3 regions of the Cryobacterium sp. TMT4-31 genome follow, and region 2 is predicted to be linked to each of the others. Evidence: predicted binding sites of a transcription regulator. Region 2 holds the regulator's gene; each other region holds the start of a gene.

Region 1 (6,847 bases), on a different contig from region 2:
CGCAGGATGCGGGACTCGTCGTCTTGCACGGCGCGGTGGATGGCGGGCTGGGCGGCGCGTCCGGTGCGGCGGGCGAGGCCGTCGAGCAGCATTACGCCGACCAAGAACAGATAGGTGACGACGGTGAACACGTCGGGGCGGTCGGGCACGGGGGTCTGCGAGATGGCAAGGGTGGCGGCGGCCTCGGCGAGGAGGAAGCCCAGGGTGCTCCACAGCACGCCGACGAGCGCGCCGGTGCCGGCGCCGCCGACCATGATCAGGGCCATCTTGGGCAGCGAGATCAGAAACATGTCCGAGGACGGGAAGACGCCGGGCATGCCCAGCACCGCGCTGGTGAACAGGTAGGTGCACAGGGCACCGACCAGCAGGTAGGCGATGGTCAGCGGCACCGTGCGCCAGCGGGCGAGGACCGCCAGCAGGGCGCCCATGCCGAGGATCGCGGCGACGGTGATCTGCAGCCGCTCGGTGACGGGGAACACGCTCAGCGCCAGGACCGAGAGCAGGGCGCCGGCCAGGCAGACCAGGCCGAACCAGTGCGACGCCCGGGCGAGGGCACGGCTGAGCGTGGCCTTGACCAGGTGGTCGGGTAACCCAAGTGACATTACGCCCTCTCCGCGTCTGATTATCTCAGGTGTGCGGGGGTTGGCGGGCAGCCGGTTCGACGGTGGTGTGTGCTCGGTGAGGGTCAAAACAGAGTGGGTGAGAATTCGGGCGGGAGTTCGGCGGCGATGAGGGACGGCGGCGGGGAGTTGGGGTTGCTGGGCGCGGTCAGCGCCTTGGAGAGGATGCCGCCGGTCGCCGGGTCCTCACGGCGTCGCTGCAGGCCGTGCGCGCGGATCAGCGGCTGGATGCGCTCGGCCAACCACTGGCGGTACTCCTTGGGCGCGTAGGTCCCGCGTTTGTAAAGCTCGCGATACTGGGGCATGAGCTCGGGATGATCCTGCTCGAGCCACTGGAAGTACCACTCCTTGACCCCGGGCTTGAGGTAGAGGGCGCTGTAGAGCACCCCGGTGGCGCCGGCGGCCTTGGCCTGGCGCATGGCCTCGTCGAGGTGCGCCTTCGTGTCGGTGAGGAACGGCAGGATCGGCATCAGGAAAACCGAGCAGTCCATGCCCTTGTCGCGGATTGCGCTGACCGTGGCTAGGCGCGCCTTGGTGCTCGGGGTGCCCGGCTCGACGGCCTGCTGCAGGGCGTCGTCGTAGATGGCGATGGACATGGCGAGGTCCACCGGCACCTGTTGGCTGGCCTCGTGGAGCAGGTCGAGGTCCCGGCGCAGGAGGGTGCCCTTGGTGAGGATCGAGAAGGGGGTGCCGGAGTCGGCGAGCGCGGCGATGATGCCGGGCATCAGCCGGTAGCGGCCCTCAGCCCGCTGGTAGGGGTCGGTGTTGGTGCCTAGCGCCACCGGATGCTTGCCCCAAGTGGGTTTGGCGAGTTCCTTACTGAGCACCTCGGCCACGTTGACCTTCACGATGATCTCGTTGTCGAAGTCCTTGCCCGCGTCGAGGTCGAGGTAGTTGTGGGTGGGGCGGGCGAAGCAATAGGTGCACGCATGAGAGCAGCCGCGGTACGGGTTGATGGTCCAGCCGAAGGGCATCGCACTCTGGCCGGGCACCCGGTTGAGGGCGGACTTGGCGAGCACCTCGTGGAAGGTGATCCCGTCGAACTCGGGGGTGCGGACGCTGCGCACCAGGTTGTTCAGCCGGGCCAGGCCGGGCAGCGCGCCGGCCTGCTCGGTCGTTAGTTCCTGTCCACTCCAGCGCATGCATCCAGTCGAACACATGTTCGAGTGGGATGCAAGGTGGTGGGTGTCATGCGGGGTGGCTCAACCGGCGGGGCGCTGCATCCGCCGGTCTTGACGTTATGCGGGGTAGGCGCCGTTATGCGGGGGGCACGCCACCCGCACAGCGGCGCCTGACCCGCATAGCTCGCGGTCGGGCAGCGGATGCGGGACGCAGGCGCAGGCGCAGGCGCAGCGCAGGCTGGCCGGCCGCGCCTACGCGGTGAGGTGCAGGGTCTTGGCGGTGGCGGCCAGGGAGGCGGCGGCCGCGGCGGGATCGTCGGAGAGTTTGGTGCCCAGGCTCGGGACCATCTCGCGCAGCTGCGGCTCCCAGCGGGAGTACTCGCTCGGGAAGCAGCGCTTGAGGAGGTCGACCATGATCGGCGCGGCGGTGGAGGCTCCGGGCGAAGCGCCGAGGAGCCCGGCGATGCTGCCGTCGGCGGAGGTGATGACCTCGGTGCCGAACTGCAGGATGCCGCCGGCCTTGGCGTCCTTCTTCATGACCTGCACCCGCTGGCCGGCGGTGATCAGCTCCCAGTCCTCGGCCTTGGCCGTGGGCATGAACTCGCGCAGTGCGTTGAGCTTGGCCGTGCGGGAGGCAAAGACCTCGCCGACCAGGTACTTCATCAGGCCGAAGTTGTTCTTGGCCACGGCGAGCATCGGCACGAGGTTGTGCGCGCGCACGGAGAAGGGCAGGTCGAACCAGGTGCTGGTCTTGAGGAACTTGGGGCTGAACCCGGCAAATGGGCCGAAGAGCAGCGAGGTCTCGCCATCCACTACCCGGGTGTCGAGGTGCGGCACCGACATCGGCGGCGCGCCCACGGCGGCCTTGCCGTAGACCTTGGCCTGGTGCTGTTTGACGATGGCGGGGTTATTGGTGCGCAGGAACTGACCGCTGATCGGGAAGCCGCCGAAGCCCTTGATTTCGGGGATGCCGCTCTTCTGCAGCAGCGCGAGGGCGCCGCCGCCGGCACCGACAAAGACAAAGCGGGCCTCGACGGTGTTCGTGTAACGACCCACCAGGCTGAGCAGTTTGAGCTTCCAGGAGCCGTCATCCAGCTGCTTGAGCGCGGTGACCTGCTGGTTGAGGTGCACGTCGGTGCCGCGCTTCTTGAGCGAGGCGAACAGGTAGCGGGTGAGGGCGCCGAAGTCCACGTCGGTGCCGGACTCGATGCGGGTCGCCGCGATCTTCTGCTTGGCGGCGCGCTTCTTGGTCAGCAGCGGGGTCCACTTTTCGATGACGGCGGGGTCTTCGCTGTATTCCATCCCGGCGAACAGCGGCTCATCGGCGAGCACGGCCATGCGCTTGCGCAGGTAGTCCACGTTGGCGGTGCCGTGCACGAAGGTCATGTGCGGGGTGGAGTTGATGAACTTCTCCGGCTCGGGCAGCACCCCGGTCTCCACCAGGTGCGACCAGAGTTGGCGGCTGATCTGGAACTGCTCGTTGATGGCGACGGCCTTCTCGGCCGTGACGGTGCCGTCGGCAGCCTGAGGCATGTAGTTGAGTTCGCAGAGCGCGGCGTGGCCGGTCCCGGCGTTGTTCCACGGGTTGGAGCTCTCCTGCGCGAGCTCACCGAGGCGCTCGTAGACCTGGATGTTCCAGTCCGGCTGCAGTTCGGCGAGCAGGGTGGCCAGGGTGGCGCTCATGATTCCCCCGCCAATCAGGGCGACATCGACCTTTTCTGAATTCACGCTCTAACTCTAACCCGCCGCGCGGGCCGCTCCGCCGGGGCGCAGCAGCCCCCGGCTGCGAACGCCGGATGCGGGCGATAAGGTTGCAAAATGGACTCGACCGGTAGTCGTCTCGGCCTTTCCCTGGGCATCATCACCCTCGCTGCGCCCATCGTGGCGCTCGGCCTGTTCATCGGCAGCTTCGCGGTCACCGCCACCAGCGCAGCCGCCGGCAACCCTCTCGCCGGCCGCTCCTTCTATACCAACCCGAACTCGACCGCGCAGGTGGCTGCCACCGCCGCCGCGGTCGCCGACCCGGACTCCGCCGCGGCCGCCACCCTCGGCAAGCTGGCCGAGCAGCCCACCGCGATCTGGCTGATGCCGGAGAAGTACCCGCTGAACACCGTGCAGGCCGACGTCACCGCCATCGCGGATGCCGCCGAAGAGGTCGGGCAGACGCCGGTGTTCGTGGTCTACGGCATCCCCGACCGCGACTGCGGCAACTTCTCGGCCGGCGGCCTCTCGGAGACCGACTATCCCACCTGGGTGGCCTCCATCGCGACGGCGCTGACGCTGAAGGCATCCGTGGTTATTCTCGAACCGGATGCGCTGGCGCTGGCCACCGAGTGCGGCAACGTGGAGCAGAGGGTGGCACAGATTCAGCAAGGCGTGGCCGCTTTCGCGCCCACGGTCGCCACGGTCTACCTCGACGCCGGCCACTCCGACTGGCTCACCCCGGCCACCGCCGCCGATCTGCTCAACCGCGCCGGCGTCGCGCAGGTGCGCGGTTTCGCGACCAACGTCTCGAACTACAACGACTCGGCCGCCGAGCAGGCCTTCGGTGAGGCGGTCTCCGCGCTCACCGGCGGGGCCCACTTCGTCGTCGACACCTCGCGCAACGGCCGGGGCGGCAACGGCGAATGGTGCAACCCTGCCGGCCAAGCTTTGGGCGGCACTCCCGAGGCCACAACGGATGGGGCCTTGCGCGACGCGAATCTGTGGGTGAAGGAGCCGGGCGAGAGCGACGGCACCTGCAACGGCGGTCCGGCCGCCGGCGAATGGTGGAACGAGCGGGCCCTCGAGCTCGCGGCCGCTGCCGGCTGGTAGCCGGGCGGCGCGCAGAATCGGGCCTATCTGATGGATGCTCGACCCGCGTAATATACTCAGGTATGTCGACGACCGGGGAAATACGCAGGGTAGCGGTCATTATTGAGGACGACGCAGACATCCGCCATCTGCTTGAAGCCGTACTCACCCAGGCCGGGTTCAAGACCATCGCCACGAGCAACGGGCTCGACGGGGTGCGTGCGGTTCGCGCGTACGACCCGATCGTCACCACGCTCGACGTGAGCATGCCGGGCATGGACGGGTTCGAGACCGCGAAGCGGATTCGCGCGTTCAGCGCCACCTACCTCGTGATGCTCACCGCCCGCGACGAAGAGATCGACACGCTGCAGGGCCTGGAGTCCGGCGCCGACGACTACCTGACCAAGCCGTTCCGGCCGCGCGAACTGCGCGCCCGCATCGACGCCATGCTGCGCCGCCCCCGGCTGGCACTGCCGCCGGAGGGTACCGAGGTCATCACCGAGCCCGCCGCCCCCGCGTTCGCACCGACCGCCGGCGCACAGCTCGCCGCGGAACCCGAGTACACCCCCGCGTACGTTCCGCCGGTCACCGCGCCCGCTCCCCCGGCGGCCGACCTGCCGCCGAGCCTGGCCCCGGTTGCGATGAGCGGGCAGCACGTCGCGACCGTGCCGCTTCCCCAGGCCGGCACCGCCGAATCCGCCAGCAGTGACGCACGCGCCGACGACTGGATCGAGCACAACGGGCTGCGGCTGAGCAACGACATGCGCCTGGCCATGCTCGGCACCACTGAGCTGGACCTGACCCGCACCGAGTTCGACCTGCTGGCCGCACTGCTCGAGTCGAAGCGGCGGGTGCGCAGCAAGGCCGACCTGGCGCTGCTGCTGCGCGGCGAGAGCTACGTGACGTCGTACTACGTGAACGAGGCCGACAAGCGTGCCGTCGAGGCGCACCTGAGCAACCTGCGGCGCAAGCTCGGTGACAGCCTCACCGCCCCGCGCTGGCTGGAGACCGTGCGCGGCGTGGGCTACCGGCTGGCGGCGTCGGATCAGGCCGGGCGCGACTCGTACTAGGGGTCGCTTTCGGGTCGCGGGGTCTCGACAGGCTCGACCGACGGGATGGGCGCGTCTTGTAGGCACGTCGCGGGGTCTCGACAAGCTCGACAGACGAGGCGGGCGGGGGCTTAGCGCTGCAGGGCGAACATGGCGGCCAGGTCGGAGCAGGCCAGCTCGCCGACCTCGTTGAGCCTGGTCATGTGACTCACCGAACCCGCGATATCGCCGTCGCGCAGGGCGTCGTGCATCATCGCGGCGGTGGCCTCCACCGTGACCGCCCCCACCATGGTGCTGCTCGAGCGGATGCTCAGCAACACCACGTGGGCTTCCTCGGCATCCGGGAATCGCTGGGTCAGCGCCACGGCCAGCCGCTTGGACCGGCTGTGCCACAGGTGCACGAAGTCGTGCACAAAGCGGCGCTGCATATTCTGGTCGCCGCCCATCTGGGCGAGCAGTTTGCGCAGGGCGAGGGCCTCGATGTGGGCGCTCACACCCGGTAGCCGCGGTGGCGCTTGATCAGTGTGAAGAACATAGTCAAAGTCTGCAGCACTGTGGTCACTCCAAGGATCGGCCATCCGATCCACAGGATGGTGGACTGGACCATGATGGGTAGCTGCAACCAGATGAACACCATCGCGGCCGCCGCGGCGAGTCCCACTAGGAGGGGTACCAGGTAGGCGTTGCCGGAGCCGCGCTCGGCCTTGGCCTGCTCGGCCCAGTTGTCGACCTGCTTGTTGCTGGCGAATTTGGTCCAGGCGCGCACGAAGTGGCCGATCCGCACCCACATGTAGATCTCGGCGGGGAGGAACCCGATTGCGAAGACGATGTCCTTCCAGGTGCGGCTCTTCATCGACATGGCGGTGCGGAAGTTGAGCAGGATGGCGATGACCGGCGGGATCAGCCAGATCGGGCTGAACACGAACGCGTCGATCGACAGCGAAGCGAACAGCAGGATGAAGAACATCACCCGGGTGATGACGTTGACGATCATCGAGAAGTTCTCGAGCCAGCGCAGGCGCAGGTTGGGGTGGAACGGCTGCCCCTTGGTGTCGCCGCGCTGACCGGGCCACATGAGCTCGATGGCGCCGAAGTTCCACTTGACCTGCTGGGCATCCAGGCCGCGCAGCGTGGTCATGCCGCCCACGTTGGCGCGGGCCTGGGCGCTGATCTTGGTGAGGTAGCCGGCGCTCTTGATCTGCAGCGAGAGCAGGGAGTCCTCCACCTCGCTGTCCTTGACCCACGGGGTGGCCTGGTGGCTGTC
Region 2 (6,847 bases):
GTTGAAGGAGATGGCCTCGAAAACGTGCCGCACCATCGAGCCGGTGAAGTGCCCGCCGATGAGGTGGAATTCGAATCCGGCGGGCTCGCCGGTGTGCACGAGGTACGGCCGACCGGAGATGTCCACGACGGCCTGCACGAGGGCTTCGTCCAGCGGCACCAGGGCGTCGCCGTATCGGGAGATGCCGGCCTTGTCACCGAGGGCCTGCTTGATGGCCTGGCCCAGGACGATGCCGATGTCCTCGACGGTGTGGTGCACATCGATCTCGATGTCGCCCTTGGCGTGCACGGTGAGATCGGTCAGCGAGTGCTTCGCGAACGCCGTGAGCAGGTGGTCGTAGAACGGCACGCTGGTGTGGATGTCGCTCACCCCGGTGCCGTCGAGGTTGATCGAGAGGTCGATGCTCGATTCGCTCGTTTCGCGCTGCAGGTGGGCACGGCGAGGCGAGGGCGTGACGTTGCTCATGGCGTTAGTTTATTCGGCTATCGGGCGGAGCCGTGCGATGGCGGCCAGGAACGCGCTCGTCTCGGCTTCGGTGCCGGCCGAGACCCGGAGGTGGCCGGGGATACCGACGTCGCGGATCAGGATGCCTTCGGACAGGAGCGCTTGGAAGATCGCGTGCGGGTCGGAGACTCCGCCGAACAACACGAAGTTGCTTCCGCTGCGCAGTGGGCTGAAGCCGAGGTTCGTCAGTTCGGTCACCAGGCGATCGCGTTGCACCCGGATGTCGTCGACCATGGCGAGCATCTCACCGGTGTGGGCGAGCGCGGCCATGGCCGCCGCCTGGGTGAGGGCGGACAGGTGGTAGGGCAGCCGGACCAGGCGTAGCGCATCCGTGACAGCCGGGTCGGCGGCCAGGTAGCCCAGCCGCACGCCGGCGAAAGCGAAGGCCTTGCTCATGGTCCGGGACACGAGCAGGCGCTCCCGGCCGGGCAGCAGGGTGAGGGCGCTGTCGGTGCCGTCCGGTGCGAACTCGGCGTAGGCCTCGTCGACGACAACGATGCCGGGGGTGGCGTCGTAGACGGCCGCGATGGTCTCCAGCGACAACGGGGTGCCGGTCGGGTTGTTCGGTGAGCAGAGGAAGACGATGTCGGGCGAGGTTTCCTCCACCCAGCGGGCGGCGGTCTCCGGCGAAAGTTCGTAGTCGGCGTCGCGGCCGCCGGGGATCCAGCGGGTATCGGTGCCGGAGGCGAGGATCGAGTACATCGAGTAGGTCGGCGCGTAGCCGAGCAGCGACCGGCCCGGCCCGCCGAAGGCCTGCAGAACCTGCTGCAGAACCTCGTTGGAACCGTTGGCGGCCCAGATGTTGTCGCGGGTGAGACCGTGACCGAGGTAGCCCGCGAGGGCGTCGCGCAGCGGGCTGAATTCCCGGTCGGGGTACCGGTTGACGGTGAGGATCGCCTCGGCCAGGGCCTCCGCGATGTCGGCGGCGACCGCGGGCGGGATCGGGTGGGTGTTCTCGTTGACGTTCAACGCCACCGGCACGTGCAGCTGGGGTGCTCCGTAAGGGGTTTGTCCGCGGAGGTTGGCACGCAGGGGCAGGTCGTCGAGGCTGGTCACCCGAACAAGCTTAGTTGCGCCCGCGGCCGACCCCTCGTATCCGAGGCGGGGCGAGCGGCTCCGGGCTGATCGGCTCCGGGCTGAGCGGCTCGGGCTGAGCGGCTCGGGCTGAGCGGCTCGGGCTGAGCGGCTCGGGCTGAGCGGCTCAGTAGTCGGCGGGAAGGGCGAGGCGCTGGCCGGGCTGCACGGCCTCGGAGGACAGCTGGTTGAGGTTGACGATGTCGATGATCACGTCGCGCGGGTCTTGTCCGGGGGCGACAGACTCGGCCAGCTGCCAGAGCGACTGGCCGGCCTCAATGGTGACGTAGTCGAACGCGGCCGCGCCGATACCCGCGCTGCCCTCTGCCGCGGCCATGCCGCCGTTGACGGCGATGCCGATGACGCCGAGTACCAGGGGCACTGCGGCGAGGGCCGTGAAGACGGCCCGCCCGCGGCGGGTCAGCCGCAGGTGTGTGGTGGGCGGGGTGGCCGGGCTGTGGTTGTCCGGTGCTGCATATGCTGCGCTCATGTCAAACCTCCTGGTAACGCATCTGGCCCTCGGCCGGGAGGGCCAGATGCGAATCTATGTTCCGAATATATCTTCGAGTGTTCGAACAATCAACCCTGTTTCCGGATATTATGGAGACAGATTCCGCAACACACTCGAATGCATGTCTACGAACCGCTGCTCTGTGGCTACAGTTTCGATCGGGTAGCTGCACTCAAACAGACACCACCGACATTGCTGCCCGAGCCCGAGAAGTATGAGCCCGACGAGCACCAGCCCGGCGAGCACGAGCCCCACCAGCACCAGCCCGAACCGACTAACCAGAGGAGCGTCAACGTGGCACAACAGAGCACACCTCGGGACAAGGGCGGCACGCGACGCCGCAAGAGCCTGAGCGACAAACAGCGCGCGGTGATGGACGTCATCCAGCGTTCGGTTCGCGACCGCGGTTACCCGCCGAGCATGCGCGAGATCGGCGACGCCGTTGGTCTGTCCTCGTTGTCGAGCGTGACCCACCAGCTGCACCAGCTCGAGCTGAGCGGGTACCTGCGGCGCGACCCGCACCGGCCGCGCGCACTCGAGGTGCTCATCGAGCTGCCTCAGTCCTCAGAGGAGGTCACGCCAGGCGCCGCCGATGACTACCAGTCCGGCATCCAGGTGGGTGATGCGGCGATGGTGCCGCTCGTCGGCCGCATCGCCGCCGGTATCCCGATCATGGCCGACCAGCAGATCGACGAGATCTTCCCGCTCCCCCGCCAACTGGTGGGCAAGGGCGAGCTGTTCATGCTCAAGGTCGTCGGTGATTCGATGATCGACGCCGCCATCTGCGATGGCGACTGGGTGGTCATCCGCCAGCAGAAGACCGCGGAGAACGGCGAGATCGTCGCCGCCATGCTCGACGGCGAAGCCACGGTGAAGGTGCTGCGACAGCGCGACGGCCACACCTGGCTGCTCCCCCGCAACACCAACTTCGAGCCGATCCTGGGTGACTTCGCCGAGGTCCTCGGCAAGGTCGTCGCGGTGTTGCGTTCGGTCTAGATCCGCAACGCTCCAGGCACACAACAGGCCCGACCCCGCGAGGGGTCGGGCCTTCGTGTTGTGCCGGCGTAGTCAGGGCGGGCCAGGTCAGACCAGCGTCGCCCGAACTGCGCGGGTGGCATCGACGATGTTGCGCAGGGACTCCACGGTCTCCGCATACCCGCGGGTCTTCAGTCCGCAGTCCGGGTTCACCCAGACCTGGCGAGCGGGGATCGATTGCAGGGCCCGCTCGAGAAGTTCGGTGATCTCGGCCACACCGGGCACCCGCGGCGAGTGGATGTCGTAGACGCCCGGGCCGATGCCGTGGTCGAAGCCACTGGTCTGCAGGTCGGCGACGACCTCCATCTTCGACCGAGCGGCCTCGATGCTGGTCACGTCGGCGTCCAGGTTGCGGATCGCGTCGATGACGACCCCGAACTCCGAGTAGCAGAGGTGGGTGTGGATCTGGGTCTGGTCGGCGACCCCCGCGGTAGCGAGCCTGAACGACCCGACCGACCAATCCAGGTAGTCGGCGTGGTCCTTCTTCTTCAGGGGCAGCAACTCGCGCAGCGCGGGCTCGTCGACCTGCACCACCCGGATACCGGCCGCCTCGAGGTCACCGATCTCGTCGCGCAGCGCGAGCGCCACTTGCCGTGCGGTCTCCCCCAACGGCTGATCGTCGCGCACGAACGACCAGGCCAGGATGGTGACCGGTCCGGTGAGCATCCCCTTGACCGGCTTCTCGGTAAGGGTCTGGGTGTAGCTGGACCACTCCACGGTGATGGGCGCCGGACGCCGGACGTCGCCCCACAGGATCGACGGACGGGTGCACCGGCTGCCGTAGGACTGCACCCAGCCGTTCTCGGTGACGGTGAAGCCATCGAGGTTCTCGGCGAAGTACTGCACCATGTCGTTGCGCTCGGGTTCACCGTGCACGAGAACGTCGAGGCCGAGGTCTTCCTGCAGCTGCACGACCCGGCCGATCTCGGCGCGCATGAGCTCCTGGTAGTCGGCGGATGCGAGTTCACCCGAGACCAGGCGGGCGCGGGCGCGGCGGATATCACTCGTCTGTGGGAACGAGCCGATGGTCGTGGTCGGTAGCGGGGGCAGGTCGAGCACGGCATCCTGAGCGGCCAGGCGGGCCTCGTAGTCGCCGCGGCTGAAGTCGGCCGGGGTGAGGGTGTCGAGGCGGGCGCGCACGGCGCCGTCACGCACGCCGGGCGAGACCCGGCGCGCCTCCAGCGACGCGGTGGCCGCGTCGAGATCGGCCTGCACGGCAGCCTGCCCCTCGGAGAGGCCGCGAGCGAGGGTGGCGACCTGACCGATCTTCTGGTCGGCGAACGCCAGCCAACCGGTAAGGTCGGCGCCGAGCTTGGTCTCGTCGGTGACGTCGTGCGGCAGGTGCAGCAGCGAGGTGGAGCTGGAGACCGCGATCCGGTCGCTCAGCGCGCCCAGCTGGGCCACCTTGTCGAACGCCGCCTCGAGGTCGCCCCGCCAGATGTTGTGACCGTCGATCACGCCGGCCACGAGGGTGGTGTCGGCCAGGCCGGGCACGTCGGCGGGCACCGTTCCGCGCACGAGGTCCAGGCCGATGGCCTCGACCGGGGTCTTGGCCAGAACGGGTAGGGCGTCGTCGAGGCTGCCGTAGGGCGCGGCCACGAACAGTCCGGGCCGCCTGTCGAGGCCGCCGAGGGTGTCGTAGGCCCGGGCGAGGGCGGCGAGGGCACGGTCGCGCGGGATGTCGATGCTCTCGCTGACGAGGGCCGGTTCGTCCAGCTGTACCCACTCTGCACCCGCGGCGGCGAGGCGCTCGATCAGGGTGGCGTAGACCGGCAGCAGGTCGTCGAGGCGATCGAGCGGGTGAAAGCCGGCCGGGGCCGTTTCGCTCGGCTTGGCCAGGAGCAGGAAGGTGACCGGACCGACGATGACGGGTCGGGTGAGGAAGCCGGCGGCGACGGCCTCGTCGAACTCCCGCACGATGCGGTCGCTGGCGAGGTGGAAGTTCGTCTCCGGGCCGATTTCCGGCACCAGATAGTGGTAATTGGAATCGAACCACTTGGTCATTTCGAGCGGCAGGTTCTCGCCGGCGCCGCGGGCCAGGGTGAAGTAGCCGGCGAGGTCGAGGTGACCGTCGGCGTCGACGAGACCGGCGAAGCGGGTGGGGATGGCGCCGACGGTCACCGCCGCATCCAGCACCTGGTCATAGAAGGAGAAGCTCTCCGGAATCGACGAGTCGCTGCGGCCTAGCCCGAGGCCGACGAGCCGCTCCCGGGTGGTGTTGCGCAGGGCTGCCGCGGTGGCTTCGAGTTGAGCGGCGTCGATCCGGCCGGCCCAGAAGGCTTCGACGGCCTTCTTCAGTTCGCGGCGGCGGCCGATCCTCGGGTAGCCGAGGATCGTTCCGGTGGGGAATGCGGGGACGGTGATGGTCATCAGTAGTGGTCCTTCGTGGAGTGGATTCCGGCACGGGTGTCGGCAGGGCTGGTCGAGGGATGGGTCGGAGGTGGGTTGTGAGCGGAGACGACCGGTTGTGCCGGTGCCAGCGCGCCGGCGCGGTCGAGCACGGCGAGCACGGTCTCGTGCTGGTTGAAGGCGTAGAGGTGCAGGCCGGGAGCCCCGCCGGCGATGAGCTTCTCGGCGAGGGCGGCCGCGTGGCTGATGCCGATCTCGCGCTGGCCCTCGAGGGTGGGTTCCACTTCGAGCTGGATCGAGAGTTCGGCGGGCAGTTCCTCCCCGGAGAGCTCGAGGATGCGCCGCAGCCGGCCGGGGCTGGTGACGGGCATGATGCCGGGCAGGATCGGGAACTCCACTCCGGCTTCCCTGGCTCGCTGGATGAAGCTGAGGTAGTGGTCCGCGTGGAAGAAGAGTTGGGTGATGGCGAGGTTGGCGCCCGCCGCCTGCTTGGCCAGGAGGGTGTCGATGTCCTGCGCGGTGGATCGTGAGCGCGGGTGCCCGTTGGGGAACGCGGCCACGGCGATGCGCACGTGCTCACGTTCGGTCTTCACGGCCCGGGCGCGAGGGAGTCCGGGGATGGGGGTCTCCTGGTACGGCACTCGCTCGGCCTGTACCCGATGGATCAGTTGCACCAGCTCGCCGGCGCTGTGCAGGTCGCCGAGGAAGGCGTCGTTCTCGGTCAGGCCTTCGGGCGGGTCACCGCGGAGGGCGAGGAAGCTGCTCACGCCGGCATCGAGGAACTCGCGGATCAGGCTGCTCGCCTCGGCGTGCGAGGAACCGACGCAGGTGAGGTGCGCCATCGGGTCCACGATGGTGGCCCGGCGGATGTAGCGCAGCACGTCCAGGGACGAGGTGCGGGAGGAGCCGCTGGCACCGTAGGTCACCGAGATGAACTTCGGACGGGCCGCAGCCAGGGCGTCGATGGTGGCATGCAGGGCCGTCGTCGCGGCATCCGTCTTGGGCGGGTACAGCTCAAACGAGAACGGGATGCTCGACCGACAGTCGGGGTCCGCCGGTGGGGTCGTGGGGGTCGCTGTCATGGTTCCTCATTCGGCATGGTGGGTTCAGTTCGAAGGGCCTGGCGGCCGCGGACCGCCACGGATACCGGGCGGCTGCTCGCGGGCGGGTGCCGGGCTCGGCTGTCGCTCCATGCCGGGCAGAGAATCCCGCCGGCAACGAATGTGATGACTCTAACAACGCACCTTCGGGCGCGCTGCTGCGTGGCCGATTGTTACGTTCGCGGCCGATCTGGGGCGTTAACGGCCGAAGGCGGCACCCGCTCCTGGTTCAGGAGCGGGTGCCGCCTTCGGGCGGATCGGGGTCAGCCGGAGA
Region 3 (6,847 bases), on a different contig from region 2:
GAATTGCTCTTTCTCTTGACGTGCTGTCACCACATCGAGCGGCGTTCGATGGGTGGGGCAGGGCGTCAATCAGGAGGTTGCCGTGATGAGCGTGGCGCCACTGTCGGTGGGTTTCGGTCACCATCGACCTGCTCGGCCTGACGAATTCCCGGGGCCGAATAATCAGTTTAGATCTCCGCACTTCCCCCCGTCAGGGGACGAAGGTCCCGAATCGGCGGGTCTGTGAGCCGGCTGGGAGCACACCGATTCAGCACATACATAGGTGCGGGGACCAGACTGGTCGAGGCCCGAATCTGACTGGAGACACCTGCGTGCGTACACTTCCCACTTTCCTCACCCTGACGGCGGTCGCCGCCGTCGCCCTGACCGGCTGCGCGGCGTCACCCGCGTCGTCGCCGACACCGTCGGCCACGACGGCCCCGGTCGCATGCACCGATCCGGGTGCGACGTCGGATGCCGTCACCGTCGCCGGTGATGCCGCAGCCGAACCGACCGTGACCTTCGAGGCCCCTCTGGCCACGAAAGCGACCGAACGCACCGTCATCACGGAGGGCACCGGAGACGCCATCGAGGAGGGTGATTCCGTGGCGATCTCCTACGCCGCGTACAACGCCACCACCGGCGCCAAGCTCACCGCCGGCGGCTTCGGCGACGCCGCCGGCCTCACCGTGAACGTCGTCAACGGCCAGGGCGTCATCCCGGGCATCCTCAAGGGTGTGGCCTGCTCCAACGTGGGCGACAGGGTGGCCGTGGTCTTCCCGCCGGCCGACGGCTTCGGCGAGACCGGCAACACCGACCTGGGTGTGGCCGCCACCGACCAGCTGCTCTTCGTGATCGACATCAAGGAAAAGCTGCCCACCCGCGCCACCGGGGAAGACCAGGAGCCCACGGACGGCTTCCCCACCGTGAAGCTCGCCGATGACGGCGCGCCCACCGTGACCATGCCCAAGAGCGACCCGCCCACCGACCTCGCGGTCGAGGTGCTCAAGAAGGGTGACGGCGCGGCCGTCACGGAGACCTCCACGGTGACCGTGCAGTACACCGGCGCCATCTGGGACACCGGCAAGGTGTTCGACCAGAGCTGGGGTGTCGGCCCCACGTCGTTCCCGGTCTCCGGGTTGATCACCGGCTTCACCCAGGGCCTGGTCGGACAGACCGTCGGCTCCCAGGTGGTCATTGTCATCCCGCCGGGCGAGCTGGGTTATGAGGGCGGTAACGAGACGGCCGGCATCAGCGAAACAGACACTCTCGTCTTCGTCGTGGACATCATCGCCGCAGCCTAAGTGTCCCCGGCGGCCTGCCCAGTGTCTGCACAGGCCACCGGGCTAGTCTTCTGGGAGACCGCTCACCGCGGTTCCGGACGACGGATCAGTACCCGGCACGCGACAAGACTGGCCATAGGAGTTCTCATGTCGTGGATCATTTTGATCGTGTCCGGTGTTCTCGAAGCCGTCTGGGCGACGGCCCTCGGCAAGTCCGTCGGCTTCACCAAGCTCTGGCCCACCGTGATCTTCGGTGCCGGCCTGATTTTGAGCATGGCCGGCCTCGCGTTCGCGATGCGCACCATCCCGATCGGCACCGCTTACGCCGTCTGGGTGGGGATCGGCGCGGCGCTGACCGTGCTCTACGCGATGATCTTCGGCGGCGAACCGGCGTCGCTCATCAAAATCCTGCTCATCCTGGGCCTCGTCGGCTGCGTCATCGGCCTGAAGCTCGTCGACGGCGGCCACTAGCCCTCCTGCCTCCGGCTCGCGACGTCTCTCACGATCGGCGGATGCTGCCGCCACCGTGATCGTCGCTGCCATATCAGTGCCTGTCGCCCCGGTCCGGGTGTAGGCCTTCCGGAGCGATGGGGCTCTTACGGTTCAGCCTGATGAGCGACTGCCCGGGATCAACAATGGCCGGGGGCCGCAGCCAATAGACGCCCCGGTTCTCGAAGATTTGCCAGCCCTGGGCGTGGAGCAGCCGGTGGTGTGGGGGGCAGAGCAGGATGCCGACGCGGATGTCTGTGGCGCCGTGATCGCGGACCCATTCCTCGAGATGATGCGCCTCGGTTCGCGAGGGTGGCCTGTCGCAGTCGCCCCATCGGCAGCCGCCATCGCGGGCAGCCAGGGCGATGCGTTGCGCTGCGGTGAAGATGCGTTCTTCGCGGCCGAGGTTGAGGGGTTGGCCGTCGTCGTCGAAGGTGATCTCGACGGTGCCACTGGTGCAGATGATCCTGTCGACGCTCTGCTGGCACACGGGTGCGGGATTACCCTCGATGAAGCCGTGGCCGCTGCCGTCGGGAATCGCAACGAGAACCTCGGCGGGGTCGACTGCCGGCGCGAGTTCGCCTGCTGGTGCGGGTGAGGGAGTCGCTGCTTCGGCCTCCCCGTCCCCGGCTGGCACCGGGGTGGGCGCCGGGGTGGGCGCGGGAGTGAGGATCCGAACCGCCGGGCTGCGACCGCCGAGCATTCGGTGCGGGTTGACGGTGCTACCGGCCCTGAGGAGCTCGACGAAGGTGTCGGCGGTTAACTGGTCGGTGCTGCGCGGGTCATCCTGTATCGCCTTGGCCCAGGCGGCCCGGTCCGGGTCGACGAATCTCACGCCGCCGCGGCGGGGACCGGCGGCACTGTCGCAGACGGAGAGAATGAACGCGCCCTGCTCAGGCGGGAATTGGCCGTTGAGGTGGACCTGGCCGGAGTCACCGGTCCAGATCCGCAGGTACCGGTCGTCCCATGCCTTCTGTTCGCGTTTCGCGATGCCGGCCTCATCGAGGGTGTCCCGCATCCTGCGGGAGCGTTTGAGGAGGTCGTCGACGGTGGTTGTCTTCGCTTCTGTGAGGAGCTTCTGCACCGCATCACCGAGGACTTCGGCGGTGATGACGACGTCGATCGTGCCCAGGCCCGCGCGGATCGCGTGCGCCGCGGCGACCGAGAGGGTTCCGGCAGCCACGGCATCGGAAATGGCGCTGTACCAGGGCAGCGGGACAGGCTCAGCGCCGGGAACGGCGGCCACATCACCGCCGTCGACGTCGTCGCGGCCGTCCTGTTGCCCCCGGTCGTTGGCCTCGGCGTCCCGCACCGCCTGGGCCGTCTCTGTCTCGCTGAGCATCGCGCCCACGTCAACGAGTTTGCGGGCGTCGGCCCGGGTAGAGCCGGTGAGGGTCTGGATCAGGTCCGCCGGCGACAGAAACCCCTGCCGTGCTGCCAGGCCCTGCTGGCCCAGCTCCCGGCGGGAACGGTGCGCGAGGGTCTTCGCCAGCCATACCGATCGGGTCTCCACCAAGCCACGCAACCTGGCCAGGTCTCTCTGGCCGGCGATCAGCTCCGCGTCGGAGAGCGCGTCGTAGTCGGCGCTGCACGCCCCGAGGTGCTCCACCGCTTCTAGCGCGGCGATCAACGACCCCGGCAGCGGAGCCGTCGGCGCCGTGCCATCCGGCGCGGAACCGGGTTCGGAGACAGCTACGATGGTGACCATGCGATGAGAATAGCTCAATATCGAACGTTTGTGTGGTGGAACCCACGGCTGTGGAGAACTTTTTCACACGTTCTCAGCCATCCGATCCGGGTGCCATGATTCTCCTCGGCGCCCGACAGGCAGCGAAGCTCAGAGAGCGTGGGGCGGGCGCTCCAGGTCGTCATCGCCGTCGGCAGCGGCCGGGTCGGTGCCGACCGAGATGATCGCGTTCTGCGCATCCACGTGCACGACGGTGGGCTGGTAGACCCTGGCCTCGTTCGTGCCCATCTGGGCGTAGGAGATGATGATGACCAGGTCGCCCTCGTGCGCCATCCGTGCTGCCGCGCCATTGACGCCGATCACACCGCTGCCGCGCTCCCCGGCGATCAGGTAGGTCTCGAAGCGGGCGCCGTTGTTGACGTTCACGATGCTCACCAGCTCGCCGGGCAGCAGGTCGGCCGCGTCGAGCAGGTCGAGGTCGACGGTCAGCGACCCCACGTAGTGCAGGGCGGAGTGCGTCACGGTGGCACGGTGGATCTTGGACTTGAACATGGTGCGGCGCATCGGAAAGAGCCTTTCGGGGATCAACTTCTCCACGATACGCGTGCCGAGCAGGGTCGAGTGTCAGGGGGCCGAACTAGAGTCGATCGAATGCCTCACTCTCCCTTGACTTCTTCGGCACCCATTTCTCCGGCCCTTCCGGCGGACCTCGCCGCCCACCCGGGCGCTGACGGCTTCGTGCGTGTGCGTGGTGCCAGAGAGAACAACCTGCAAGACGTCAACGTCGACATCCCCCGCGACGCCATCGTCGCCTTCACCGGAGTCTCCGGCTCGGGCAAGTCGTCCCTGGCCTTCGGCACCATCTTTGCCGAGGCCCAGCGCCGGTTCCTCGAGTCCGTCGCGCCGTACGCACGCCGCCTGATCCAGCAGGGTCACACCCCGCACGTTGACCTCATCACCGGGCTGCCGCCGGCCGTGGCCCTCCAGCAGCGCCGCGGCTCGCCCAGCTCCCGCTCCAGCGTGGGCACCGTCACCACCCTGTCCAACTCGATGCGGATGCTCTACTCCCGCGCCGGCACCTACCCCGCCGGGTCGGACCTGCGCTTGGACTCCGACGCCTTCTCGCCCAACACGGCCACCGGCGCCTGCCCGGAGTGCCACGGCCTGGGCATCTCGCACACCGTCACCGAACCCCTCTTGGTGCCCGACGCGAGCCTGAGCATCCGCGACGGCGCCATCGCAGCCTGGCCCGGCGCGTGGCAGGGCAAGAACCTGCGCGACATCACCGGGGTGCTGGGCCACGACATCGACGTGCCGTGGTCACAGCTCAGCCGCGAGTCGCGCGATTGGCTCCTCTATACCGAGGAGCAGCCCGTCGTGGAGGTCACCCCGCAGCGAGACAGGGTGGCCAAGCCGTACAAGGGCCGGTTCTGGAGCGCGAAGAGCTACGTGATGCACACGCTGGCCGATTCGAAGAGCGCCCAGATGCGCCAGCGGGTGCTCGCGTTCGTGGAGACCGGCCCGTGCCGGCTCTGCGGCGGCAGCGGCCTGCGCGCCGAGGCCCTCGCGGTTCATTTTGCCGGCCGGCCGATCAACGAACTCAACGCCCTCACCCTCAGCGACCTCGCCGAGGTGCTGCGGCCCACCGCCGAGCTCACCGGGGCCACCGGGTCGCACCGCTCCGCGCAGTCCGGCGAGGTCACCGAGGTGGCCGTCACCGTGGCCGGCGACCTGGTGCGCCGCCTCGAGGTGCTCATCGACCTGGGCCTGGGCTACCTCAGCCTGAACCGGGCCACCCCCACCCTCTCCCCCGGCGAGATGCAGCGGCTGCGCATCGCCACCCAGCTCCGCAGCGGCCTGTTCGGTGTGATCTACGTGCTCGACGAACCCTCCGCGGGGCTGCACCCGGCCGACGCGGAACCGCTGCTGGTGGTGCTCGAACAGCTCAAGGCATCCGGCAACTCGGTCTTCGTGGTCGAACACAATATGGACGTCGTGCGCCGCGCCGACTGGCTCGTCGACGTGGGCCCGCGCGCGGGCGACGGTGGCGGCGAGGTGCTCTACAGCGGCCCGGTGCCGGGGCTGGCCGAGGTCGAGACCTCCGTCACCCGCCGCTACCTGTTCCCCTCCATGGGCGACTCGGCGGCGCCGGCGCACCGTGAGCCGACCGCCTGGCTGGGCCTGACCGGCGTCACCCGGCACAACCTCGTCGACCTCGACGTGAAGGTGCCGCTCGGCGTGCTGACCGCCGTCACCGGTGTCTCGGGGTCGGGCAAGTCCACCCTGGTCAGCCGGGTGCTGGCGGATGCCGTAGGCCGGGAACTGCGCCAGGGCCCGGTCGACGCCGGGCCCGCCGCCAGCGTTGCCGGAGACGGCGCGGCCGACCAGCAGGCCGCCCAGGACGCCGATGACGACGAGACCGGTGCGGACCGTGCCAGCACCGTCGTCGACACGGTGACCGGTGCCGGGGCCATCGACCGTCTGGTGCGCGTGGACCAGAAGCCCATCGGCCGCACCCCGCGCTCCAACCTGGCCACCTACACGGGCCTGTTCGACGCCGTGCGATCCACCTTCGCGGCGACGGATGCGGCGAAGGCCGCCGGCTTCGGCGCCGGTCGGTTCTCCTTCAACGTGGCCGGCGGCCGCTGCGACACCTGCCAGGGCGAGGGCTTCGTGGCCGTGGAGCTGCTCTTCCTGCCCGGCAGCTACGCACCCTGCCCGACCTGCGGCGGCTCCCGCTACAACGCCGAGACCCTTGCGGTGCTCTACAACGGCAAGTCCGTCGCCGACGTGCTGGGACTCACCGTCGACGCGGCCGCCGACTTCCTGGCCGAGGTGCCCAGCGCCGCCCGCAGCCTGGCGACCCTCCGCGAGGTGGGCCTGGGCTACCTGCGGCTCGGCCAGCCGGCCACCGAGCTCTCCGGCGGTGAGGCGCAGCGCATCAAGCTGGCCACCGAGCTGCAGCGCGCCCGTCGCGGCCACACCCTGTATCTGCTCGACGAGCCCACCACCGGGTTGCACCCGGCCGATGTGGAGCTGCTGATGACGCAGCTGGGCCGGCTCGTCGACGCGGGTAACACCGTTGTCGTGGTGGAGCACGACATGGGCGTCGTGGCCGCGGCCGACTGGGTCATCGACCTGGGCCCGGCCGGCGGCAGCGCGGGCGGCCGCATCGTGGCGGAGGGCACTCCGGCGACTGTCGCGGCGCATCCGCACAGCCGCACGGCGCCCTACCTCGCCCAACGCTTGGAGCTGGCTGTGTAAACGGTGCTACACCCGGTCAAACGGGACTTTGGTCCCCATTCCCGGAACAGCCGCGAATCTAAGCTGAGCCTGGAGTTGAGACCTTATGAAGCGCAGCACGCTGTTCCGCAGGCCCGCCGCCGAGCGACTCGACACGGGTCAATCG

What was found. The regulator LexA, encoded in region 2, represses DNA repair genes until DNA is damaged. The targets are predictions, from matches to a motif close to TCGAACANNTGTTCGA.
Region 1: the regulator LexA is predicted to act here: its motif matches at 1,771-1,786, upstream of E3T19_RS02930 (Rv2578c family radical SAM protein).
Region 3: the regulator LexA is predicted to act here: its motif matches at 3,480-3,495, upstream of E3T19_RS10750 (HNH endonuclease signature motif containing protein).

The regions. Positions count from the first base shown of each region.
Region 1 is NZ_SOGI01000011.1:12,783-19,629, forward strand. Features, by position in the region: gene E3T19_RS02925 (sensor histidine kinase) at 1-602, opposite strand, end outside; gene E3T19_RS02930 (Rv2578c family radical SAM protein) at 686-1,762, opposite strand; gene E3T19_RS02935 (malate:quinone oxidoreductase) at 1,994-3,469, opposite strand; gene E3T19_RS02940 (glycoside hydrolase family 6 protein) at 3,560-4,555, shown strand; gene E3T19_RS02945 (response regulator transcription factor) at 4,618-5,604, shown strand; gene E3T19_RS02950 (hypothetical protein) at 5,715-6,077, opposite strand; gene E3T19_RS02955 (glycosyltransferase) at 6,074-6,847, opposite strand, start outside.
Region 2 is NZ_SOGI01000049.1:2,598-9,444, forward strand. Features, by position in the region: gene hisB (imidazoleglycerol-phosphate dehydratase HisB) at 1-465, opposite strand, end outside; gene E3T19_RS11420 (histidinol-phosphate transaminase) at 475-1,560, opposite strand; gene E3T19_RS11425 (LysM peptidoglycan-binding domain-containing protein) at 1,706-2,068, opposite strand; gene lexA (transcriptional repressor LexA) at 2,462-3,085, shown strand; gene metE (5-methyltetrahydropteroyltriglutamate--homocysteine S-methyltransferase) at 3,173-5,494, opposite strand; gene E3T19_RS11440 (methylenetetrahydrofolate reductase) at 5,494-6,555, opposite strand; gene hflX (GTPase HflX) at 6,837-6,847, opposite strand, start outside.
Region 3 is NZ_SOGI01000044.1:41,844-48,690, forward strand. Features, by position in the region: gene E3T19_RS10740 (FKBP-type peptidyl-prolyl cis-trans isomerase) at 312-1,283, shown strand; guanidine-III (ykkC-III) riboswitch at 1,336-1,400, shown strand; gene E3T19_RS10745 (multidrug efflux SMR transporter) at 1,410-1,733, shown strand; gene E3T19_RS10750 (HNH endonuclease signature motif containing protein) at 1,807-3,459, opposite strand; gene panD (aspartate 1-decarboxylase) at 3,589-4,002, opposite strand; gene E3T19_RS10760 (excinuclease ABC subunit UvrA) at 4,090-6,702, shown strand; gene E3T19_RS10765 (aminotransferase class V-fold PLP-dependent enzyme) at 6,788-6,847, shown strand, end outside.